DNA from 3 places in the Massilia pseudoviolaceinigra genome. Region 1 is predicted to be linked to each of the others. Evidence: predicted binding sites of a transcription regulator. Region 1 holds the regulator's gene; each other region holds the start of a gene.
The links. Region 1 encodes sigma-54, which starts transcription at its own class of promoters, with help from an activator protein. Its sites were predicted from a motif close to TGGCANGNAANCTGCTTT; they were not measured.
Positions count from the first base shown of each region.

Region 2: the regulator sigma-54 is predicted to act here: its motif matches at 2,197-2,214, upstream of RBA40_RS14260 (EDSAP-1 family PEP-CTERM protein).
Region 3: the regulator sigma-54 is predicted to act here: its motif matches at 3,797-3,814, upstream of RBA40_RS11060 (choice-of-anchor L family PEP-CTERM protein).

Region 1 is NZ_JAVCWL010000005.1:62,847-70,530, reverse strand. Features, by position in the region: gene RBA40_RS06520 (enoyl-CoA hydratase/isomerase family protein) at 1-494, opposite strand, end outside; gene hpf (ribosome hibernation-promoting factor, HPF/YfiA family) at 594-959, opposite strand; gene RBA40_RS06510 (hypothetical protein) at 1,347-2,687, shown strand; gene RBA40_RS06505 (RNA polymerase factor sigma-54) at 2,710-4,182, opposite strand; gene lptB (LPS export ABC transporter ATP-binding protein) at 4,185-4,940, opposite strand; gene lptA (lipopolysaccharide transport periplasmic protein LptA) at 4,940-5,548, opposite strand; gene lptC (LPS export ABC transporter periplasmic protein LptC) at 5,545-6,168, opposite strand; gene RBA40_RS06485 (KdsC family phosphatase) at 6,190-6,732, opposite strand; gene RBA40_RS06480 (KpsF/GutQ family sugar-phosphate isomerase) at 6,732-7,684, opposite strand, start outside.
Region 2 is NZ_JAVCWL010000013.1:29,633-37,316, forward strand. Features, by position in the region: gene RBA40_RS14255 (XrtA system polysaccharide chain length determinant) at 1-816, opposite strand, end outside; gene RBA40_RS14260 (EDSAP-1 family PEP-CTERM protein) at 1,187-2,128, opposite strand; gene RBA40_RS14265 (N-acyl amino acid synthase FeeM domain-containing protein) at 2,435-3,202, shown strand; gene RBA40_RS14270 (FAD-binding oxidoreductase) at 3,189-4,880, shown strand; gene prsT (XrtA/PEP-CTERM system TPR-repeat protein PrsT) at 5,268-7,684, opposite strand, start outside.
Region 3 is NZ_JAVCWL010000009.1:128,474-136,157, reverse strand. Features, by position in the region: gene RBA40_RS11070 (potassium transporter Kup) at 1-1,769, opposite strand, end outside; gene rarD (EamA family transporter RarD) at 2,027-2,893, shown strand; gene RBA40_RS11060 (choice-of-anchor L family PEP-CTERM protein) at 2,957-3,730, opposite strand; gene ettA (energy-dependent translational throttle protein EttA) at 4,035-5,702, shown strand; gene RBA40_RS11050 (REP-associated tyrosine transposase) at 5,824-6,288, shown strand; gene RBA40_RS11045 (porin family protein) at 6,476-7,030, opposite strand; gene RBA40_RS11040 (alpha-ketoglutarate-dependent dioxygenase AlkB family protein) at 7,234-7,684, opposite strand, start outside.

The DNA of each region.
Region 1 (7,684 bases):
AGCTGCCCCGGCGCGCGCGACAGAAAATAGCTGCCGCCCACATCCGGAAACAGGCCGATATTCACCTCGGGCATGGCCATCTTGGTTTTTTCGGTGACGATGCGGATGCGGCACTCGGGACCACCCTGGGCAATGCCCATGCCGCCGCCCATCACCACGCCGTCCATCAGCGCGATATACGGCTTGGGGTAAAAATGAATCAGGTGATTGAGCGCGTATTCTTCGGTGAAAAAATCTTCCAGCAGCGCGCTGCCGCCCATCGGCGTGGCATGGCCGCAGTCGTGGAAAAAGCGGATATCGCCGCCCGCGCACAGCGCTTTCTCGCTGCTGCTGCCAATGACCACGGCATCGATGGCGGGGTCGTTACGCCATGCGCTCAACACCTCGGCCAGGTCGCGCACCATCGCCAGCGACAGCGAATTGAGGGCCTTGGGGCGGTCGAGGATAATCATGCCGGTACGGTTGGCAACGCGGGTCTGGACGAATTCGCTCATGGCTGGCCGGTAGAAGAGGAAAAAATGCGCTATTTTAGCGCGCATGGATGCAAAAAGGGCGCCACGCGGGCGCCCTTTGGCGAAAGGGACGGGGCCTGCTTATGCGGCCGACGGCGTCTCTTCTTCAGGCATCTCTTCAGGCATGTGCTTGATGGCCTGGTGATTATGGTCCTGGACCTTGCTCTTGTACTTCATGACCTGACGATCCAGTTTGTCGATCAGGGTATCGATGGCGGCGTAAAGATCGTGCGACAGGCTTTCCACATACACGGTTTTGCCCGACAGGCGCAGGTTGATCTCGGCCTTTTGACGTTTTTCTTTTTCCGTCAGATTGTCGACGGTGAGGATGACAGCAATATCGATCACTTGATCGAAATGGCGCCTTACGCGCTCAAGCTTGCTCTGTACGTATTCACGGATGGCTGGCGTTACTTCAAGATGATGTCCACTGATTGTGAGATTCATACACACACTCCTAATGATAATGGCACTTCTTGTTACTATCGTTCGTACGCATGGCAGCGCAGAGGAACAGCGTTATTACAGCACGGACGAGGTGATCCTGTACGCCCGCAAAATTGCCAATCGATTAATGGGTTTAATGGTATTCAACTCCTTCATTTTTGTACCCGAGCAACTTTCTCTCGTGTAGAACCAAGTGTATCAGTTATTTGGCATAGCACAAGGTAAGCACAAAGAAGCCAGGAATCAAGGGGAAATAGCCGGTATATTCTCTGCGGTATATCCTCGTAATACCGGCAGGATCGGAAAGTAGCAGGTGTGTAGACTAATATATATAAGACAACGGTCTTCACCTACAATCGCTTCCCCGCCCCTTTCCCGAATACCGATATGTTCAAGCGATCCGCCTTTACCTCCCTGCTGCGCCTGGCCCTGGCCGGCGCCCTGTGCAACGCCGCGCCGGCCTTTGCCGCCCTCAGTTTCGACCTGAGCGTGGCCACCAAATACGCGGTGGCGTCGCACGGCAACAACCCGCCGCCGGACGAGATCAAGCAGTACAAGGTGGTCCTGGGCGAACACTATCTGTCGGTGAGCAGCGCGAGCGAATCGACGATCTACGACCTGGCAACGCGGCGCCGCTACCAGATCGACCTGGCCAATCGTCGCTATGTCGACTACTCGCTGTTCGACGAAGCCGGCTTTCGCGTCCAGGAACTGAAGAACCGGTCGGTGCTGAACCGGGCGCTAAGCGTGGCCAAGGTCGACGTGCCGGCGTTCGACCCGGTCTTCGACGAACATGAGCTCTCGGTCGCGTCGGCGGTGCGCAAGCTGTCCGAATCGACCGAGGCTGGGGCCACCGTGCTGGCGGTCGACGGCAATCCGCTGGCGCGCATTCCGGCCGGCGGCACCAGCATCGGTGCCGGCGACGCGGCCAAGTTCGAGCGCATGATGCGCTACCGTTTCGGCGGCCACCCGCTGGTGCTGGCGCGCCTGGCGAGCGAAAAGCGCGTGCCGGCCGGCTTTGTGATGCATCACAAGCAGGTCGGCCACAGCCAGACGCGCACCTACACGGTCAGCGCGCTCAAGCAAAGCGCCCCCGCCAGCTACGACCTCAAGCCGTACAAGCCACGGGCGGCAGCGGCTGACGAACTCGATCAGCTGCTCGACAAGGCGCAGGCGAATGCCGCCCCGCCAACGGCGGCAGCCAGGCAAGCCTTCGAGACCGAGATCGCGCAAGCGTTCGCCGACAAGCGTGCATTCGACGCCATGCTCGGCATGTCCGAATTGGCGTTTGTCGGCGGCGAACAGATGAAAATGCCGACCCCGGAGCAGAAGGTGCTGCTCAACGCCGACCCGCAAGTGCGCGCGTTCGCGGCGGCGATACGGCCCAAGGGGAAGGCGGAGATGGAGGCGGCGCTCGCCAAGCTGCAGGAACTGCGCAAGCTCACCACACACAAGCAGCACATGCTGGCGCTGTTTGAAGCAAATTGGCGCGCCAAGCTGGGCGACGTGCGCGGCGCGCTCCCGCTGTACGCCAGCGTGTTGCGCGCCAATCCGGCGCTGGCCGGGGCCTACAAGGATATGGGCGATGCGCTGTTCCTGAGCTACGACATGCCGCGCGCCTGGCGCAGCTGGGATGCGGGCCGGCGCATGGCGCCGGGGCTGGAACAGTTCAAGGCGGTGAACCAGTACGAGCAGGTGCTGCTGCGCGAGCACCCGGAGTTTTTCTAGGCGCCGCGCAGCCCTGGGCAGGCTAGAGGCACTTGCGCAGGGCGACCGGCGGAATCTTGAGCGCTTCGCGGTACTTGGCGACCGTGCGGCGCGCGATCACCATGCCCTGCTCGCCCAGCATGTCGGCGATCTTGCTGTCCGACAGAGGGCTCTTGGGATCCTCGGCGCTGGTCAGCTGCACGATCAGCGCGCGGATCGCCGTCGATGACGCTTCGCCGCCCGCTTCGGTAGCCACGTGGCTGCCGAAAAAATATTTGAGCTCGAACATGCCGTGCGGCGTCATCATGTACTTTTGCGTGGTCACGCGCGAGATCGTACTTTCGTGCAGGCCGAGCGTGTCGGCGATCTCACGCAGCACCAGCGGGCGCATCGCCACCGCACCGTGCGAGAAGAAATTGCGCTGGCGTTCGACAATCGCTTCGGCCACCCGCAAGATGGTATCGAAACGCTGGCGCATGTTCTTGATCAGCCACTTGGCTTCCTGCAGCTGCGCGCCCATCTGCCCTTCACCCTTGCCTTGCTTGAGCAGCGCGGCGTACATGCTGTTCACGCGCAGGCGCGGCATGACATCGTTATTGAGCATCACCGACCAGCCGTTTTTCGCCTTGCGCACGATCACGTCCGGCACCACGTAGTCCGACACGTCCGACGCGAACTCCGCGCCCGGATGCGGATTGCATTGGCGGATCACGGTCTGCGCCTCGCGCAAGTCCTCATCGTCGCAGTCGAGCGCCTTTTTCAGCTTGTTGAATTCACGCTGCGCGAACCAGGTCAGGTGGTTTTCCACAATCGTCAGCGCCATGCGCCGCGTGACCAGCGCCACGCCCGGCATGCGCCGGATCTGCAGCGCCAGGCATTCGGACGCATTGCGCGCCCCCACCCCAACCGGATCGAAACTTTGCAGCAGCGCCAGTGCGGTGCGCAGTTCTTCGATCTCGATCTCCAGCTCGGGCGGCATGCGCTCGTGGATTTCTTCCAGCGTTTCGGTCAGGTAGCCGTTGTCGTCGATGGCGTCGACGATCAGTTCGACCAGCGCGCGGTCGCGCGCCTCCAGCACGGTCACGCGCATCTGCTCCATCAGGTGCTCGCGCAAGGTGGTGGCGGAGGCTTCCAGCTGCGGGCGCGAATCCTCGTCGTCGGACGTCTTGGCGCGACCGAGGTCGCCCCACTCGCCATCGTTGTCGCTGCTGGCCGGGCTGTCCGTCTCGCCGCCTTCGAAGCCCTCGCCTTCGCTTGGTGCCGGCGCGTCCTGGGCACCCGGCTCGGGCGCCGCTTCGGTCGGGGTCGACGTGCTGCTGATGGCGCCATCGCCCAGCAGGCGCACCGAGTGATCGAGCGGGTCGTCGAGCCGTTCGAGCAGCGGATTGTCGCTCAGCAGCTGCTCCAGCTCCTGGTGCAGTTCCAGGGTCGACAACTGCAGCAGCCGGATCGACTGCTGCAGCTGGGGCGTGAGGGCGAGGTGCTGTGAGGTACGTAGTTGAAGGGACTGTTTCATGCCTACATCCGGAAGTGTTCGCCCAGGTAGACCCGGCGCACGGATTCATCGGCGATGATGTCGTCGGGTCGACCGGAGGCGAGCACCGCACCCTGGTTGATGATGTAGGCACGGTCGCAGATGCCCAGCGTTTCGCGCACGTTGTGGTCGGTGATCAGGACCCCGATGCCGCGCTGCTTGAGGAAGCGCACGATGCGCTGGATCTCGATGACCGCAATCGGGTCGACCCCGGCGAACGGTTCGTCGAGCAGCACGAAGCGCGGATTGGTCGCCAGCGCGCGCGCGATCTCGACCCGGCGCCGCTCGCCGCCCGACAGCGACATGGCCTGGTTCTCGCGCAGTTTTTCAATTTGCAGGTCGGCCAGCAGGGTGTCGAGGCGCTCGTTGATCTGGGCCTTGGTCAGCGCCTTGCCATCGACCTTCTGCAGTTCCAGCACGGCGCGGATGTTTTCTTCCACCGTCAGCTTGCGGAACACCGACGCTTCCTGTGGCAGATACGACAGGCCGAGCGCGGCGCGGCGGTGAATCGGCAGGCTCGAAATATCGACTCCGCTGATATCGATCGTGCCCGCGTCCGACGGCACCAGGCCGACGATCATGTAGAACGAGGTGGTCTTGCCGGCGCCGTTGGGTCCGAGCAGGCCGACCACTTCGCCGCAATCGACCTGCAGCGACACATCGCGTACGACCAGGCGCTTGCCATAGCTTTTCTGCAGCCCGCGCACGATCAGCGTACTGCCGCAATTCTTCGCTTCCATCATTGGGTTCCCGCCGCTGGCGTGGTGACCGGCGCTGGCGCCGGTGCTGGTGCTCCCGGCGGCGTGCCCGGTGCGGCGCGCGGCTTGCGCGGCGCGATGATCATGGTGCCGCGACCCTGGCCCGGCTTGTTGGTGCCGCTGGCGTCGTTACGCGCCAGGAAAACTTCCTTGCGGCTGTCGTAGGAAATGAATTCGCTCTCGATTTCGTTGGTCGGCTTCTGGCCTTCCAGCTGGCGGATCTTGGCGCCCGAGAAAAGCTTCATCATGTCGTTGCGTTCATCGTATTCGATGCGCTGGGCCTGCCCTTCGACCCACAGGTCGGGGCCGCCGTCGCGTTTCTGGCGGAACGTGGCGGCCTTGCCGGGGCTGGCGGTCAGCGTCACGAACATGTCGCCTTCCGGCGTGTGCTTGACGACGGCGCGGTCGGACTTGAGGATCAGGGTGCCCTTGGTGACGACCACGTCCCCCGTGAATATCGTCACCTGGGTTACTTCGTTGGTTTCAAGTGAACCGTAATCGATCACCGCCTTTTTGGTGGCATCGGCCTTTTCGGCGGACGCGGTCACCGCGGCCAGTCCGAGCAAAGCGAAGGCTAGAAATTTTTTCATTGTGGTTTACCTGTGATGGGTGGCGCTGCGCGCGCCGCTTTCGGTGGATACACGATCTGCCCGCGGCTGGCGAACTTGAGCTCGCGCGTCGCGTTGTTCGCCTCCATGCCGGTCCCGGTGATGGTGGCAGTGCCCAGCGTGACCTGGACCGGCTGGTCCGACGTCATGCGGTCTTCGTCGATAAAAACGGTCAGCGCTTCGGTCTTGAGCTGCATGGCGCGGTTGGTGGGCGACTCGGGCCGCACCACGTTGACATTGCCGATCAGGTCCGCCTGGTTCTGGGCGTGGCGGATGCGCGCGCGCTGCGAGGTGATGGTCGTGACCGGCTGACCGGGCGCGACGCCCTGCAGCACCGGCAATTCGACATCCGAGGAATCGTCGATCGGGCGGTGCGTGAGCTTGGCGCCGGAGACCAGGTAGCGCGGCTTGCCCTCGGGCGTCATGCGCACGAAGCTGAATTGTTCGACGATGTAGTCGGGTTCATTCTTGAAACTGTTCGGATCGACCGAGGTGTCGCCGTTTTGCGCCAGCTGCACCAGCCAGAAGGTGCCGAAGGCGAAAAAGGTCCCGACCACCATGGTTGCGGTCAGACGCCAGCGGTGTGCGGTGCGCTTATGCATGGTCGTTCCTTGTCGTTTGCATCAGGCGAAGTACGGCGCCAGGGCCGTCTCGTAGGTGCCCTGCGCGCGCATGACCATGTCGCACACTTCGCGCACTGCGCCGCGCCCGCCGCCGGCCTTGGTGACGTAATGGGCGCGATACTGCACTTCCGGGTGCCCGGTCGGCACGGTGACGGCAAAGCCGACCTGCAGCAGCAGCGGCAGGTCGATCACGTCGTCGCCGATGTAGCCGCACTGCGCGGCCGTGACGCCCGTCGCTTCGAGCAGCTTGGCAAAGGCGATGCGCTTGTCGTGGATGCCCTGGTGGACATGCATGATGCCCAGGTCGGCCGCGCGCCGCACCACGATCGGCGACTGGCGCGCGCTGATGATGGCGGTGGCCACGCCGCTCTTTTGCAGCAGCTGGATGCCCAGGCCGTCGAGCACATTGAAGGTCTTGGTCGCTTCGCCATCGGGGCCGTAGGTCAGGCTGCCGTCGGTCAGCACGCCGTCGACGTCGAAAATCATGACCTTGACGGCGGCGGCGCGGCGCAGGTGGTCGAGCTGGTTTGCTGGTTGAGTCATCAGATCACCTTCGCGCGGGTCAGGTCGTGGATATGCAGGGCGCCCACCAGCTTGCCGTCGGTGTCGACCACCAGCATCTGGTTGATGCGGAATTCTTCCATGATGGCGACGGCATCGACCGCCAGCTGGTCAGGGCCGACGCGGCGCGGATCGGCGTGCATCACGTCGCGGATCGTGATCCTGGTGAAGTCCTGCACGCGCTCGATGAGCCGGCGCAGGTCGCCGTCGGTAAATACGCCGACCGGGCGCTGGGCCTCGTCGACGATGGCGGTCATGCCCATGCCCTTCTGGGTGATTTCGAGCAGGGCCACCGACAGCGACACGTCGGCGCTCACCTTCGGCACCGCCTCGCCGCTGCGCATGACGTCGCGCACGTGGGTCAGCAGGCGCCGGCCCAGCGCGCCGCCCGGATGCGAGCGGGCGAAGTCTTCTTCCTTGAAGCCGTGCGCGTCGAGCAGGGCCACGGCCAGCGCGTCGCCCAGCGCCAGGGTCACGGTGGTGCTGGCGGTCGGCGCCAGGTTGAGCGGACAGGCTTCCTTGGCCACGGAGACATCGAGGTGCACATCGGCCAGCAGCGCCAGGCTCGATTGCGGATTGCCGGTCATGGCGATCAGCGGGGCGCCCATGCGCTTGATGATCGGCAGGATCGACATCAGTTCGGCCGTCTCGCCGGAGTTCGAAATGGCGATGAAGGCATCCTGCGCGGTGACCATGCCAAGGTCGCCGTGCGCCGCTTCGCCCGGGTGGACGAACATGGCCGGGGTGCCGGTCGACGCCAGGGTGGCGGCGATCTTGCGCGCGATATGGCCCGACTTGCCCATGCCGGAGACAACCACCCGCCCGCCGCATTCCATCAGCAGGCCGACGGCCTGGCCGACGCTGTCGTCGGTTTCCAGGCGCGCGTGCAGGGCGCGGATGGCGTCCGCTTCGATTTCGAGCGTCTCGCGGGCCA
Region 2 (7,684 bases), on a different contig from region 1:
GTCGAGATTCTTGTTGATCGCGGCCATGCGCGCATCGATGTCGGGATTGACGATAGTGCGCGCACGCGCGGCAACGCCGGCCGGCTGCGGATCGCCATTGATGCGCGCCTGGATCGCCAGGCGCGCCTGTTCGGCTTCGAGCAGGTCGATGCGCGCGGTGCTGAGCGCGTCGCTGGCAATGGCCAGCTGGGCGCTGTAATCGACGCCCTGGCGCGGCAGCAGGGCGCTGTTGCGCAGCTTGAATTCCTTGACCGTGTTTTCGGCCGCCACCAGGCGCTGCTCGTAATTCTTGATCTGCTCGTCGATGAAACGGATGGCTTGCTGCGAATCGCCCTTCTTGCCCTTGAAGCTGCCTTCGAGGAAGATGGTCAGCAGCGATTGCACCACGTCGTGCACCTGCTTCGGATTGTCGCCGCCGTAAGTGATCGAGTAGATATCGTTGGTGCTGGTGCCGGTGATTTTCAGGCGCGCGGCCAACTCCTCGACCTGGCTTTCGCGCTGGCGCGGCGTGGTGGCGTCGACGTCGAGGTCGACCATGCGCAGCACGCGCTCCAGGTTCGGGCGGCTGAGCAGGGTGCGGCTCATGATCGAGACTTGCTGCTGCACGTTCGGGATGCTGGTCATGCCCGCCATCAGCGGCTTGAGGATGCTTTGCGTATCGACGAACACGCGCGCCGAACTCTGGTAGTCGTTCGGCAAGCGCAGTACGACGATCCAGCCGGCGCCCGCCACCACCCACATGACGCCGACGGCGAGCCAGCGATATTTCCAGATGCCCCTTGCATGCAGCAGCATCTGGCTGATGAAGTCCTCCATATCGTGTGGGTCTCCGTAAGTCGGGCAGCGATCGGAAGGGCACCTGCCAGCTTCACTACGCGTTCGATTATATGTCTGAGGAAACAGTAAGATTCCGCTGATCACGGCCGCGTTGATTCGCGTCAAGGGGCGGAAAAAGCGGATGTCCGCGGCACCCTCGTGCAAAAAAAAACAGCCCGGTCAGGAGCGCTCCTGACCGGAAAAATGCAGGCTGCCAACGAGCCGTGCATCAGGATCCCCGCCGGGCATCCGGCGCCCGCATCCCCGGCCGGCGCGGACGGCGCAGCAGCGGTTGCGGACCCTGCGATGGCTTCGGACGACCAAGCCATCTTCTTCTTATTTGCATCGTGTTCGGCTTACTTGCGGCGGCTTACTTGCGGCGGCGTGCCAGCAGCGACATGCCCAGCAGGCCGAGGCCGAAAATCGCCAGGCTGCCCGGTTCCGGCACCGCCACCGTGTCCTGCAGCGCATTGGCCAGGGTGGTCTGGTTGATCGTCAGCTGGTACGTGTCGACCTTGTTGAGCCAGGGCGTGACCGCCGAGAAGCTCATCTTGCCCGGGTTATAGGTCGACATGCCGGGGAAGCTGTCGGTGCGGCTGACATTCCCAAAGCTGTTCAGTTCGCCCGGCTGATAGGCGAACACGACCTGCCCGGTACTCATGTTCATGATGTTCATGCTCCACGACAGGCGCGCGATGGCATTGGTCTCCATACCAGCGCCGGTACTGGCATAGGCCTGGGTGAAAGGCGTGCCGTCGAAGGCGATGGTCATGGTTTCGCCCACGCCGAGAGTGAAGTTGAACGAGGTCGAGGTGCCCACGTCGGAGTCGCCGGCGGCCTCGCCATCGGTCGCCAGGGAGGCGTCGGCGCGCGTTTCGGCGCGCACGCCGGCTTCTTTCGTGCCGATGCTCATGGCGCTGCCGGTCATGTTCTGGTCGGCGTAGCCGAAGGTGCCGGGCACTGGTGGCGGGCCGGAAAAGGCGGTGAAGTTGTTTTCGGCGCGCGGCGGATTGGGCAGTCCGACAAACTGATGGGCGACGTCGGGCGCGGTGCCGCTGAGGATGCCGCGGTTTTGCGGTTTTGCGGCCAACACCACGCCGTCGAGGGAGGCGGTGGCATGGGCCGAATTGGTGCCGTCGAGCATAGTGAAATCCGTCGACTTGAAGGCAGCACCGCTGGAATGGAGCAGGCGGAAATTGTCGACAACGAGGACGGCCTGGGCAAATGCATCGGCGCGCGCACCGTTCATGGCGGCCAGGCAAAGGCCGGCAATCGCCGCGTTTTTCAACAGTGATGTCGGGACTAGTTTCATAGTGAACTCTCCGGTGGGGATGAAGTGGGGAAGCGTCGACAGCTTGCGGCGCCGCCGTGCCTACCCTGTATGCAGCAAGCGTGCCAGCTCGATTTCACTCATGAAATCAACGACTTGCGAATCCGATCTCGGCAGTTACGCCGGTTCCGGGCGGGTCTGCCAAAATTCCCGACGCCGCGCGTTTGTTGCAGAACAATGGCGCGCGGGACAGCGTGAACTTCCGTACGGATGGCCCTGTCTGACCTACACAACTTTGCGCGCGGGCTGGCAGGCGGCACGCACGATCACGTGGAAGGAAAGAGAGCCATGTTTCAAGACGAGCTACCGATTGCAACGTTCGAGATGCCGGCGGGCTTACGCGAGCCGGACGGGGGCGTCGCCACGGCGACGGAACCCGATCCGGGCCAGGCAATGCAGGCATTTCATATCCGCCTGGCCAATTCGGCGGGACGGCGCGAAGCCGCCAGCCTGCTGATCCGCAAGATGTACGGCTGGCGCGGCTACGCCTTCGAGCCCAGCCTGCATCACGACCCGCACAAGGTCACCCTGTACGCGGAAACGGGCGGGGTGCTGGTCGGCACCATGAGCCTGTGCCTGGACAGCGAATTCCGGCTGCCGGCCGATGACAATTTTCGCGACAAGCTCGACCTGCTGCGCAGCCAGGGACGGCGCTTGTGCGAGCCGTCGCGCCTGGCGATCGACAAGGGCGTGACCAAGCGCGTGTTCGCTTCGCTGATCCATATCTCTTATCTGTACTCGCACAAGCTGCATGGGTTCACCGATTACGTGATCGAGGTCAATCCGCGCCACGTGATGTTCTACAAACGCATGCTGGGCTTTAGCGACTTCGGCAGCGAGCGCCCGTGCCACCGGGTTGGCGCGCCCGCCGTGCTGCTGCGCCTGCCGCTGGCGGAAATGGGCGAGCAGATCCGCAAATGGGGCGGGCTCATGGAGCAGCATGGCGAGGAGCGCTCCTTTTATCCCTACTTCTTTCCGCAGCATGACGAGCCGGGCATTACCGCGCGCCTGAACGGCGGGTATCACGCCACTGGAGGCCGCGATGCGTATTATTGAGGAGCAAAAATTCCGACACGAGCAGCCTGATTCCGGGTGGAAGCGCGGCGTGCTGGCGGCGCTGCGTCTCATCGTCGGCGCCGAGCATGCCAGCGACGACCCGGCCGCGCTGCGGCGCTACACCTGCAGCACGGCCGCGCGCAGCACCGTGCCGCTGGCGGTGGTGCGCCCGGGTACGCAGGCCGAGGTGGTCGCGCTGGTGCGGCTGGCCGGGGCGCGCACGCTGCCGCTGTATCCGCTCAGCACCGGACGCAACTGGGGCTACGGCGACGCCTGCGCGGTGGGCGACGCCCAGCTCATCGTCGACCTGGGCAGGATGAACCGCATTGTCGAAGTGGACGCCGAACTCGGCTACGCGGTGATCGAACCGGGCGTGACCCAGCAACAGTTGTCGGATTATTTGCACAGCGAAAAACTGAACTGGTGGATCGATTGCACCGGTGCCGGCCCCGACACCAGCTTCATGGGCAATATCCTGGAACGCGGCTTCGGTCACTCGCCGTACGGCAACCGGCTGCAGCACGTGTCCGGCATGCACATCGTACTGGCGAGCGGCGAGGTGCTGGCGACCGGCTTCGGCCACTATCCGCAGGCGCGTGCGGCCCATCTGTTTCCTTATGGTGTAGGGCCGTTTCTGGACGGGATGTTCACGCAGTCCAATTTCGGCATCGTCACGCGCATCGGCATCTGGCTGCAGCCCGCCGCCGACTGCGTGAACCATTTTCTGTGCACGATGTCTGAACATGAAGATATCGGTCCCGTAGTCGATGCACTGCGCCCCCTGCGCATGAACGGCACGCTGCGCAGCATTGTTCATATTGGCAATGACTTGCGCGTGATTTCGGGCGGCCGCGTGTTTCCCCGATCGCTGGCGCCGGATCAGGCCTGCCTGCCGCCGGCGGTGCGTGGCAGCTTGCGCGAGGCGGCGGCGGTTGGCGCATGGACGGTGTCGGGGGCGCTGTACGGAAGTGCCGCGCAGGTGGCTGCTGCCCGCGCGGCAATCAAGGCAGCCTTGCGCGGCACGCGCGCGCGGACAGCGTTCTTGAGCGAACGCAAACTGCGCTGGGGCGCTGCCATGGCGCGGGTTCTTGGATCGTCGCGGCCCGGCTTGCGCTTGCGCGCGCAGGTCGGCCTGGGCGAGGCGCTGTTTGCCATGAATCGCGGCAAGCCGAACGGACGCTTTCTCGCCGGCGCTTACTGGCGACGGCGCGAGGCGCTGCCACCCGGCTTTCCGCACAAGGCTGATCCGGCACTGGATAACTGCGGCATGCTCTGGATTTCGCCGGTGCTGCCGCTGCGCGGGAACGATGTGCTGAACTTGCACACGCTGGTCGAGCCGCTGTTCGCCGCGCACGGGTTTGATTTGTTCGTCACGTTCAGCATGATCAACGAACGCGCGCTGGGCGCGGTATTAACGATTGCCTATGACAAGGAGGATGAGGCCGAGGTGGCCCGGGCGAGGGAGTGCTACCAGGCGGTGTTCGAGAGCGTGATGGAGGCTGGCTACATTCCTTATCGCGTCGGCAACCAGTCGATGGCTGCGCTCGATCCGGGCGGCGATGTGTACTGGAACACCGTGGCCCGGATCAAGGCAGCGCTTGACCCGGACGGGCTGATCGCCCCCGGACGCTACGAGCCGGGCCGTGCGAAGGGGCTGGTGGCGGGCGGCACGGGCTGAACGGATAGCGTGCTGCGGCAAACTGACGGGTTTTTCCGATTGGCGATTGTGGCTCGGACTCGACGGATTGCTTGCGTCGGACACCAAGGTCCCTTGGAACGTGGACAAGCGAGAACGCAGACTATCGGCCCTGGGGGCTGGAGAGGAGGTATTGCCGCGCACAGCCGGCGCGTCGCCCGGTATGGAGTCCATTGGCCCAAATGGCCGGAAAGGGGGCAATTGCCGCGCACAAACCTTGCGTGGCTGGGTAAGGAGGCAAGCCAGTCCGGAGCACTTGCCTGCTCCGGACGCGGCCTATCGTCGCACTGCCGCGCAGCGTGTCGTGCCCGATTGAACTGCCCGTGGGCAGTTCGACGGCTGACATGCCCGGCTGCGCACGGCGCGTGATTACAGCGTGCGCAGCAGCGCGGCTGCCTCTTCGTGATGCGCTGAACGCTGCGGTTGCGCCAACAAGCGCTCCAGCTCGCGCCGCGCAGCCCGTTTGTCGCCCGCGCGCGCCAGAGCCGTGCTGAAATGGAAGTGGATATTCCCGGCTGCGGGCGCCAGCGCGCTAGCCTTCTGCAACAGGGGCAGGGCGCGCGCCAGATTGCCGCGTTCGGTGTAGATCCAGCCCAGGGTGTCGAGCACGGCAGGGTTTCCCGGCGCCAGCGCGTGAGCGCGCTCGGCGAAAGCTTGCGCGCGGCTGTCGCCGTTCTGCTGACAAGCCCAGGCGAGGTCGTTCAACGCGATGACATTGTCCGGCTCGACCTTGAGCACGGCTTCCAGATGGCCGATGGCGGCCTTGTAGTTGCCCGCGACGAGCTTGCTGCTGGCATAGTACAGCCGCGCCGGGACATCGGCCGGCCGGTCGCGGAACCAGTTGGCCATGCGCCCATCGGCGTCGGCGGCGCGGCCGAGTTTGTGCAGAGCGCCATGTATCTGGATCAGCAGCCCGCCATCGGGCTTGCGTTCAAACGCGCGCTCCCAGGCAGCGAGCGCGCCGGCATGCTGGCCTTGGGCCGCGAGCGCGTCGCCTTCGAGCTTGTATCCATTGGCCGACTCCGGTTTGCGCTGCTGGACATCACGGGCCAGCGCGCGCGCTTCGGTAAATTTTTGTTGCCTGACCAAGATATTGAGCATGGTCAACTGTGCATCGAACAGGTTCGGGTCGATGGTGAGCGACTGGCGCAGGGAGGTGAGGGCGGCATCATCCTCGCCTCGTTCCAGTTGCAGGCTTGCCATCCGGACAAGCGGCATGGGCGAGGTCGGTACCAGCGCGGCGAGGCGTGAATAAGCATCAAGGGCCGCGCCCAGATCCTGGTTGAGCACGTAAATCTGCGCCAACATCGCGGTCGCTTCAGGGCTGGAGGGATTGGCTGTTTCCAGCGTGCGTGCCAGCTGCAGCGCTTTAGCCTTGTTGCCCGCCCGCGCATACAGATCGGCAAGGCGCAATCCCAGCGGCAGGGCGTCGGGTTCGATCTGGCGGGCACGCACGAGCCAGGCGAGCGCATCGGCAGTTTTTCCCTCGCGCTGCGCCAGTCCGGCCAGCGCTTCAAGCAGTGCGCGATTGCGTGGCGCTTTCGCGAGTGCCGCTTCGTAGCGCTTGCGGGCGTCGGCGGGTTTGCGCTCGGTCAAGTCGAGCTGCGCCAGGTTGGCCAGCGCGGGCAGATACAGCGGTTCGAGCGCCAGCGCGCGGTTGAAGCTGGCGCGTGCCAGGCTGGCTTCGCGGCGGGCCAGATAGACGCCGCCTTTCAAGTTCTGGACCAGCGGATTGTCGTCGCGCCGTTCCATTTCCTGCACGCTGGCAAGTGCTTTCTCCGTGTTCTTCGCCCGCAGATGCGCCATGACCAGCAGGATGCCGACACGGGGCGCGTTGGCGTCGAGCGCGGCAGCGCGCTCCAGTTCGGCGACGGCGCGACCGGTGTCGCCGCTGCCCAGACGGCTGAGCGCGAGCGAGGTCCGCAAACCGGCAGCCTGGGGCTGCAGGGCGCTGGCCTGCTCGAAAAGAGCGGTGGCGGCGCCGAACTGGCGCGCGCGCAGCCGCGCTTCGCCGGCCAGGGTCAGCAGTTCGACATCGTTCGGATGGTCGGCGAGCAGCGGCGTGAGCAGGTCGAGGGCGGCCTGGGGGGCATTCGCGCGCACCTGCAGTGAACTCATCAGCTTAGTGGCATACACATGGCGCGGATACGCCGCAAGAAACTTCTGCAGATGCTGTTCAGCCTGACCGGTCGCGCCCAAGGCCGACTGCACCGCACCGGCCAGCAGAATCGCCGGGTAGTGGTCGGGCGCAACACGCAGGACTTGCTGCACCGATTGCAGCGACGCGGCCAGTTTCTGCTCGCGGAAGTCGACCATGGCTTGCGCGTAGATGACCGCCAGGGACGCCCCGGCCACCTTGCGCGCCGCGGCAATGGCTTCGCGCGCGGCACTGAAGCGGCCGGCATCGAGGTGCAGATTGGCCACGTCCAGCCGGGCTTGTACGTTGTGCGGCCGCTTGACCAGAATGCGCTCGTGCGCGGCCAGGGCCTGATCGGGCTTGCCCGCGGCGCGCAGCAAGTCGGCGTGAAAGCGCAGGCAATCGATATTGTCGGGATTGGCGGCAAGCGCGCGTCGCATCAGCCTGGCAGCTTCGTCATGCTGGTTGCCGGCCACGGCCAGGCGGGCCATGCCGAGCAGGGCGTCCGGCAAGTCCGGATGCAGCGACAGCGCTTGTGCAAACAGCGCCGTGGCCCCGGCGGGATCGTCGGTCCCCAACAGGGCATGGCCGCGCAAGGCCAGGATCGCGGGACGCTGGGCCGGCGGCGGCGCCGGATCGATGTCGGTCA
Region 3 (7,684 bases), on a different contig from region 1:
GGCGCCATGCCGCCGCCCGGGGCCGAAATGACGGTCTGGCGCGCGATGAAGAAGGACGTTTCCATCATCTCGAACGGCAGGCCGTGCTCCTCGCACTGGACCAGCACCTTGGGAATATCCGGTTCATCCTTGAAGCCGTAGAACACATTGATCTGGAAGCAATTGTGTCCCAGCGCGGTGACCTTGGCCTGTTCGGCCGTCGGCACCCACGGTTCTTCCAGCATGTGCACGGTCAGGAACACCACGCGCTCGTGCAGCACCTTGTTGTGCGACAGGTTGTGCAGCAGCGCGTGCGGCACGCCGTCGCTTTCGCCGCGCAGGAAAATCGCGGTGCCGTAGACGCGGGTTGGCGGCGCCACGAACAGCGACTGCAGGAACTCTTCGAGCGGAATGGCATGCGACTGCAGGTTCTCGAACACCAGATGGCGCCCGCGCTTCCAGGTCATCATGCCGGTAAACAGGATCGCGCCCAGCAGCAGCGGGAACCAGCCGCCATGGAACAGTTTCAAGGTGCTCGACGAGAACAGCATGATGTCCATGACGATGAAAAAGCCGGTCGCGCCGAAGCACAGCACCAGCGGCAGATGCCAGCGGTAGCGCGTCACGAAGAAGGTCAGGATGGTGGTGCACAGCATGGTGGCGGTGACCGCGATGCCGTAGGCGCCGGCCATGTCGTCGGACGACTGGAAAATGAGCACGCCGATCAAGACCACCACCAGCTGCAGCCAGTTCACGGCCGGAATGTAGATCTGGCCGATTTCGCTTTCCGATGTGTGCAGCACGCGCATGCGCGGCATCAGACCCAGCGCGATGGCTTGCTTGGTCATCGAGAAGGTGCCGGAAATGGTGGCTTGCGAGGCGATCACGGCGGCCATGGTCGAGAGCAGCACCAGCGGATAGATGCTCCAGCTGCCGAGCTGGTTGTAGAAGGGGTTGCTCACGTGCTCGGGGTGCATGATCAGCAGCGCGCCCTGGCCCATGTAGTTCAGCGCCAGCGCCGGAAAGGCGATCAGGAACCAGGCCGCGCGGATCGGTTTCTTGCCGAAATGGCCCATGTCGGCATACAGCGCCTCGGCGCCGGTCAGCGAGAGCACCACCGCGCCGAGCGCGATGAAGGCGGTGTACTTGTTTTCCAGCATGAAGCGGAAAGCGTGCAGGGGATTGAGGGCGGCCAGGATCTGCGGCGCCTCGATGATGTTGGCCACGCCCATGGCCGCCAGGGTGGCGAACCAGACCAGCATGACGGGCCCGAACCAGCGCCCGATGCCGGCCGTGCCGCGCCGCTGCACCGAATACAGGGCCACCAGCACGATGGCGGTAATGAGCAGCACCACCCAGTTGGGAATGCCGGGAATGGCGACCTCAAGGCCTTCGATCGCGCCCAGCACCGAAATGGCGGGGGTAATCACGCTGTCGCCATAAAACATGGTGGCGCCGAACACGCCCAGCACCATCAGCGGAAAATACCATTTGGAGGCCTTGGTCACCGAATTGAGCGCCAGCGCCATCAGCGCCATGATGCCGCCCTCGCCGCGGTTGTCGGCACGCAGGATCAGCGCGACATACTTGAGCGAGACGATCAGGGTCAGCCCCCAGAAAATCAGGGAAATAATGCCGAGCAGATTGGGGGTGTTCAGGGCCAGGCCGTGGTCCTCGTGGAACACGGCTTTGAGGGTGTACAGAGGACTGGTACCGATATCGCCGTAGACGATGCCGACGGCAGCCAGGGTCAGGGCCGCCAGGCTGCTCTTCTTGTGTTGCGCTGTCAAGATTGCACCATATTCTTGTTTTGGTGCATTGCACAATAGAAGATGACCATAGAAAAAGCAAGCACAATTCGTTGCATCATTAATACCCTTGGTTACAGCAAGAACGTCCCTTGCCGACGAAGACGCCATGATAAACGCTGTGGGCGGATGAGTGCGTTTCCGATGGCAAACTGGCACGATCGGCGAATGGGCCGCGGCCGGCAAGCTTCGCCTATCTGCGAGATAATATTTATCTAATGAATCTCTGATTGTCACTCATGCGTACCGGCATCCTGTCCGCCGCCCTGGCCTTCCTGTGCTGGGGTCTGTTTCCCTTGTATTTCCATGCCCTCAAGGAAGTGCCGCCAGCCCAGATCATGGGTCACCGCGTGCTCTGGTCGCTCCTGTTCCTGGTGATCGTGCTGACCATCCGCCAGCAGTGGAAATGGCTGGGGGCGCTCAGGCAGCAGCCGCGCGTGGTGGCCAGTTTCGCCCTGAGCGCGCTGCTGCTCAGCTTCAACTGGCTGCTCTACATCTGGGCCGTCAACAGCGGCCATGTGATCGAAGCGAGCCTGGGCTACTTCATCAATCCCCTGTTCAACGTGATGCTGGGCTACCTGGTGCTCAAGGAAAGGCTGCGCACCGTCCAGTGGGTGGCGATCGCGCTGGCCACCTGCGGCGTGCTGTGGCTGACCTGGCAGGCCGGGCGCATGCCCTGGATCGCCCTGCTGCTGGCCGCGTCCTTCGGCGGCTACGGCTTGCTGCGCAAGACGGCCTCGCTGGGCGCGCTGGAAGGCTTGTCGTTTGAAACCATGCTGCTATTTCCGTTCGCGCTGGGCTTCGTGATCTGGCTGACCATGACGGGCGACAATGCCTTCTTGAACAGCCCGTCGAACGGCACGCGCTGGCTGCTCATCGCGTCCGGGCCGATCACGGCCATTCCGCTGCTGCTGTTCGCCAGCGGCGCGCGCAAGATTCCGCTGTCGGTGCTGGGATTGCTGCAGTACATCGGGCCGACCATCCAGCTCAGCCTGGGTATCTTCCTGTTCCACGAAGCCTTCACCCAGGAGCGCATGATCGGCTTTGCGATCATCTGGAGCGCGCTGGCCCTGTATGCGGCGGAGGGACTGCTCAAGCGCAAATAAGCACGCGGCGGCAGGACAAAAAAATAGCGGCCGAGGCCGCTATTTTTCATTCCAGCGACGCGCTTACGCCGCTTTTTTGCGCTTGGCGACGGCCAGACCGGCCAGGCCCAGACCCAGCAGGGCCAGGCTGCCTGGTTCAGGCACGCCGACCGGGTCGCCGGCGAAGGTGCCGCCCTGGATGAAGACGCCCGAATCGAGATTCGCATCGCCGCGGTCCTGGATCAGGAATTCAAAGGTGTTCACGCCAACCAGGCCGAAGGCTTTGGCGGTCATGACGGTGGTCAGGCCATCGTAGCCGGTGTCGACGGTCTGTTTGGCATTGTCGCGGTAGTAACCGGCATTGATATTGTTGTTCACGTTATTGATCGACACGACGCCGTTCGCGCCAGGAACCAGGGCGATGTTCTTGCCGTTGAGCTTGAGTTCGAACAGGTCGTTGTACTCGGTGCCGACGAATTCGTTGTATTCCTCGGACGCGAAGACATAGTTGAAGAACACGTTGCCGGTGGTGCTGGTGAAATTGAATTTGAGCGAGGTGGTGGTGCCGTCGCCGGAGCAGCTGCCGCCGTTGTTGCCGCCGACCGCGCAGGCGGTGCGGCCAGTGGTCAGCAGGACGCCCTGGCCGAAACCGATGTTGCCGCCGTCGGTGAAGGTGCCGCTGGCGGCCGAGGTGGCGCTGGCCAGGGTGGCATTGGTGATGCTCACGCCGGTGCCGCCCAGGGCGTTGGCCAGGGTGCTTGCGTTGGTGGTGTTGGTCACGACCAGTGCGTGTGCCGAGCTGGTGGCCAGAAGAAGTGCTGCGGCCGACATCACGCTGCGGATCAAGTTAAATTTCATTGTTTGTTCTTTTCAGGTAAGAGTTGGAATTCTGTTTTTCTGTGAGCGCGGTGCCCGATGAAAAATTAAGCAATTTCCATACCTGAAATAAAAGATGCACTAAATCAATGACTTGAAGAAACATTGCGCCGTGCCATGTTTGTAAGTGTAAAGAATTCCGACACTTTGCAGCAAGAATACTTGCAGCATGCATAAATTGGGCAGCGATCGCAGCGCACGCCAGCGGGAGCGGCACAGGAAAGGGCCAATCCGGAGGCGACTTATTGTATCCTGTTGACCTTCCGTCCCCATTTCAAGAAACTCAATGGCCAATTACGTCTATACCATGAATCGCGTGGGCAAAATCGTCCCGCCCAAACGCCAGATCCTCAAGGATATTTCCTTGTCGTTCTTCCCCGGCGCCAAGATCGGCGTGCTGGGCCTGAACGGCTCCGGCAAGTCGACCTTGCTGAAAATCATGGCGGGCATCGATACCGACATCCAGGGCGAAGCCGTGCCGATGCCGGGCCTGAACATCGGCTACCTGCCGCAGGAACCTGTGCTCGATCCCGAGCAGACGGTGCGCCAGGTGGTCGAATCGGGCCTGGGCGAAGTGTTCGAGGCGCAAGCCAAGCTGGAAGCGGTGTACGCGGCCTATGCCGACGAAGACGCCGACTTCGATGCGCTGGCGACCGAACAGGCGCGCCTGGAAGCGATCATCTCGACCTCCGACGGCGGCAACCTGAACCTGCAGCTGGAGATGGCCGCCGACGCGCTGCGCCTGCCGCCGTGGGACGCCAAGATCGGCATCCTGTCCGGTGGCGAAAAGCGCCGCGTGGCACTGTGCCGCCTGCTGCTGTCGAAACCCGACATGCTGCTGCTCGACGAACCAACCAATCACCTGGATGCCGAATCGGTCGACTGGCTCGAACAATTCCTGCTGCGCTTCCCGGGCACCGTGGTCGGCATTACCCACGATCGCTACTTCCTCGACAACGCCGCCGAATGGATTCTCGAACTCGACCGCGGCCACGGCATTCCGTGGAAAGGCAACTACAGCTCGTGGCTGGAGCAAAAGAGCAACCGCCTCAAGCAGGAAGAAGCGACCGAGTCCTCGCGCCAGAAAACCATGGCCAAGGAACTCGAATGGGTGCGCCAGAATCCGAAAGGCCGCCAGGCCAAGAGCAAGGCCCGCCTGGCGCGCTTTAACGAGCTGTCCGAGCACGAATACCAGAAACGCAACGAAACGTCGGAGATCTTCATTCCCGTGGCCGAGCGCCTGGGCAATGACGTGATCGAATTCAAGAACGTGTCGAAATCGTTCGGCGACCGCCTGCTGATCGAGAACCTGTCGTTCATCGTGCCGCCGGGCGCCATCGTCGGCATCATCGGCCCGAACGGCGCCGGCAAGTCGACCCTGTTCAAGATGATTACCGGCAAAGAGCAGCCCGACAGCGGCGAAGTCGCCATCGGCCAGACCGCGCGCGTATCCATCGTCGACCAGAACCGCGACGACCTGGCCAATACCAAGACCGTGTTCGACGACGTGGCCGGCGGCGCCGATACGCTCACCGTGGGCCGTTTCGACATGCCGTCGCGCGCCTACCTGGGCCGCTTCAACTTCAAGGGCTCGGATCAGCAAAAGATCGTCGGCAACCTGTCGGGCGGGGAACGCGGCCGTCTGCATCTGGCCAAAACCCTGCTGCAAGGCGGCAACGTCCTGCTGCTCGATGAACCGTCGAACGATCTGGACGTGGAAACCCTGCGCGCGCTGGAAGATGCCCTGCTGGAATTTGCCGGCAGCGTCATGGTCATTTCCCACGATCGCTGGTTCCTGGACCGCATCGCGACCCACATCCTGGCGTTCGAAGGCAACTCGCAAGTCACTTTCTTCGACGGTAACTATCAGGAATACGAAGCCGACAAGAAGAAACGCCTGGGCGAAGAAGGCGCCAAGCCGAAGCGGATCCGCTACAAGCCGCTGACGGTGTAAGCGGACAGGTCCAGCCAGCGCGCGCTGGCGCTACGCCTTTTTGCAGCACAGCTCGTTTCAGAAGTCCCTCACTTTTGCGCTAATCGACCTATAAGCACGCCGAGCCCGGCACACTGGACAGATGAATGACTATCGCGCCAACCGGGTCGCCGGGCACAGTTATTTTTTCACGGTCCGCTTGTCCGAGCGCGGCAGCACGCTATTGACCGACCATATCGCCGCTTTCGGCGAGGCTATTCGCCAGGCGCGCAGCCGCAAGCCGTTTCATGTCGATGCCTGGGTTGCCCTGCCCGACCATGCCCACGCCATCTGGACCTTGCCGCCGGGCGACGAGGATTGCGCCACCCGCTGGCGCGCCGTCAAGATTGCGTTTTCCAAATCCCTGAGCAAAGCGCGCGCGACGCGGGGCACCGAGATCATCTGGGAACCGCACTACCAGCAGCATTGCGTCGGCAGCGACGACTATGCCGGCCTGGTCGACTATATCCACCATAATCCCTTGCGTCACGGCCTGTGCGGCGCGCCGCAGGAGTGGCAATGGTCGTCGGTGCACCGCTTTATCGCGGCCGGGATGGTGGCGTACTGAGGGGGTTTTACCGGGGAGGGAACGGGGTGCAAACGCGGCCCCGGAAAGACAAAGCGCCTCCCGGTGGATACAGCAAGCGGAGGGGGCGCTTGCTGCACACACTGGAAGGCGCCGTGCCTGTTCCGGTCTGCCCTTCTGTCAACTGCGGCCCGGGCTTCGCGCAGCGCGCAAAGCCACGGGCGCCCGATCAGAAGCTGTAACGAGCACCAACGGTGATGGCGTCTGCCTTGGCACCGAAGTCCTTGCTCTTGCCATAGCGCTCATATTCCAGCGTCAGGGCGACCTGCTTGCTCAGGTTGTACTGGCCGCCAACGGCTCCGTACACGCCTGTCTCGCTTTCCTTGTAGCGCAGGTTAGGCGAACTGCCTTCAACCTTGGTATAACCAGCGCCGAGCTTGCCGTAGACCGAAAACATCTCGTTGACAGGCATGGTGGCCTTGCCGGCGATGTAGGCGCGCTTGCCGTCGGTAGTGCCGCTGCGGGTGTCATTGCCGATCTTGTAGTTGAAATCGGCCTTGGTCAGGTCGGTGTAACCGGCTTCCACGCCCCACATCGGGGTGATATCGAGGCCGCCGAACACTTTCAGCGATGGCTTGTAGCCGTCGCCGTCGTCGCTACCGCTAATTTTGTAGCTGTGATCGGACGATGCGACGCCCACACCAACGTAAGGGGCCGGGCTTTGCGCCTGGGCAGCGGTCATCGCGGTGGCGCCAGCGATCAATGCAAAAATGAGCTTTTTCATGCGGAATCCTTTGTGTGAAACAGTCTGTTCCGCAATTCCCAATGAATTGCGAGGTAACCAAGATAGCACCACCGAATGGACGCATGAAGGGGCATTCCGTAAGACTTGTAAGGAAATGTAACGTGAAAAATAGTGTGACGCTGAAATTACTGACTATGCGTTCAGCTATATGTATTTTTCAGTTAGGCGAATTTAAGCGGAAATTAAAAGATGAAGCGGAAAGTTAGGTTCACGCGCGGGCCGCTGGGGCGCGTCGACTTGTTAATTCCGTGCTGCCAGTGCTTTTGTGTATTGCCTGACATCACTAGTAAAGTACCGTCTTTTAAGACTAGCTTAAGTGTCTGTTTGGTCTGTTTGTGGCGCAGGATGAAGGTTCTTTCAGCGCCATAACTGAGCGAGGCGATCACCGGCGCAGGGCCGAGCTCGGCTTCGTCATCGCTGTGCATGCCCATGCTGTCGCGCTCGTTTCGATAGTAATTGAGCAGCACGCTGTTGAAGCGCTGGCCGCAGGCGGCCTCGACCGTCTCCTTGAGGGCCAGCTGCAGCGGCGTGAACGGCAGCGGTTCGAGGCGCAGGCCGGAATACGTGTAGGCCGCCTCGCCGTGCCAGGCGGTCAGGCGCGGCTGCGGATGCTGCTTTCCCCACAGGGTGATC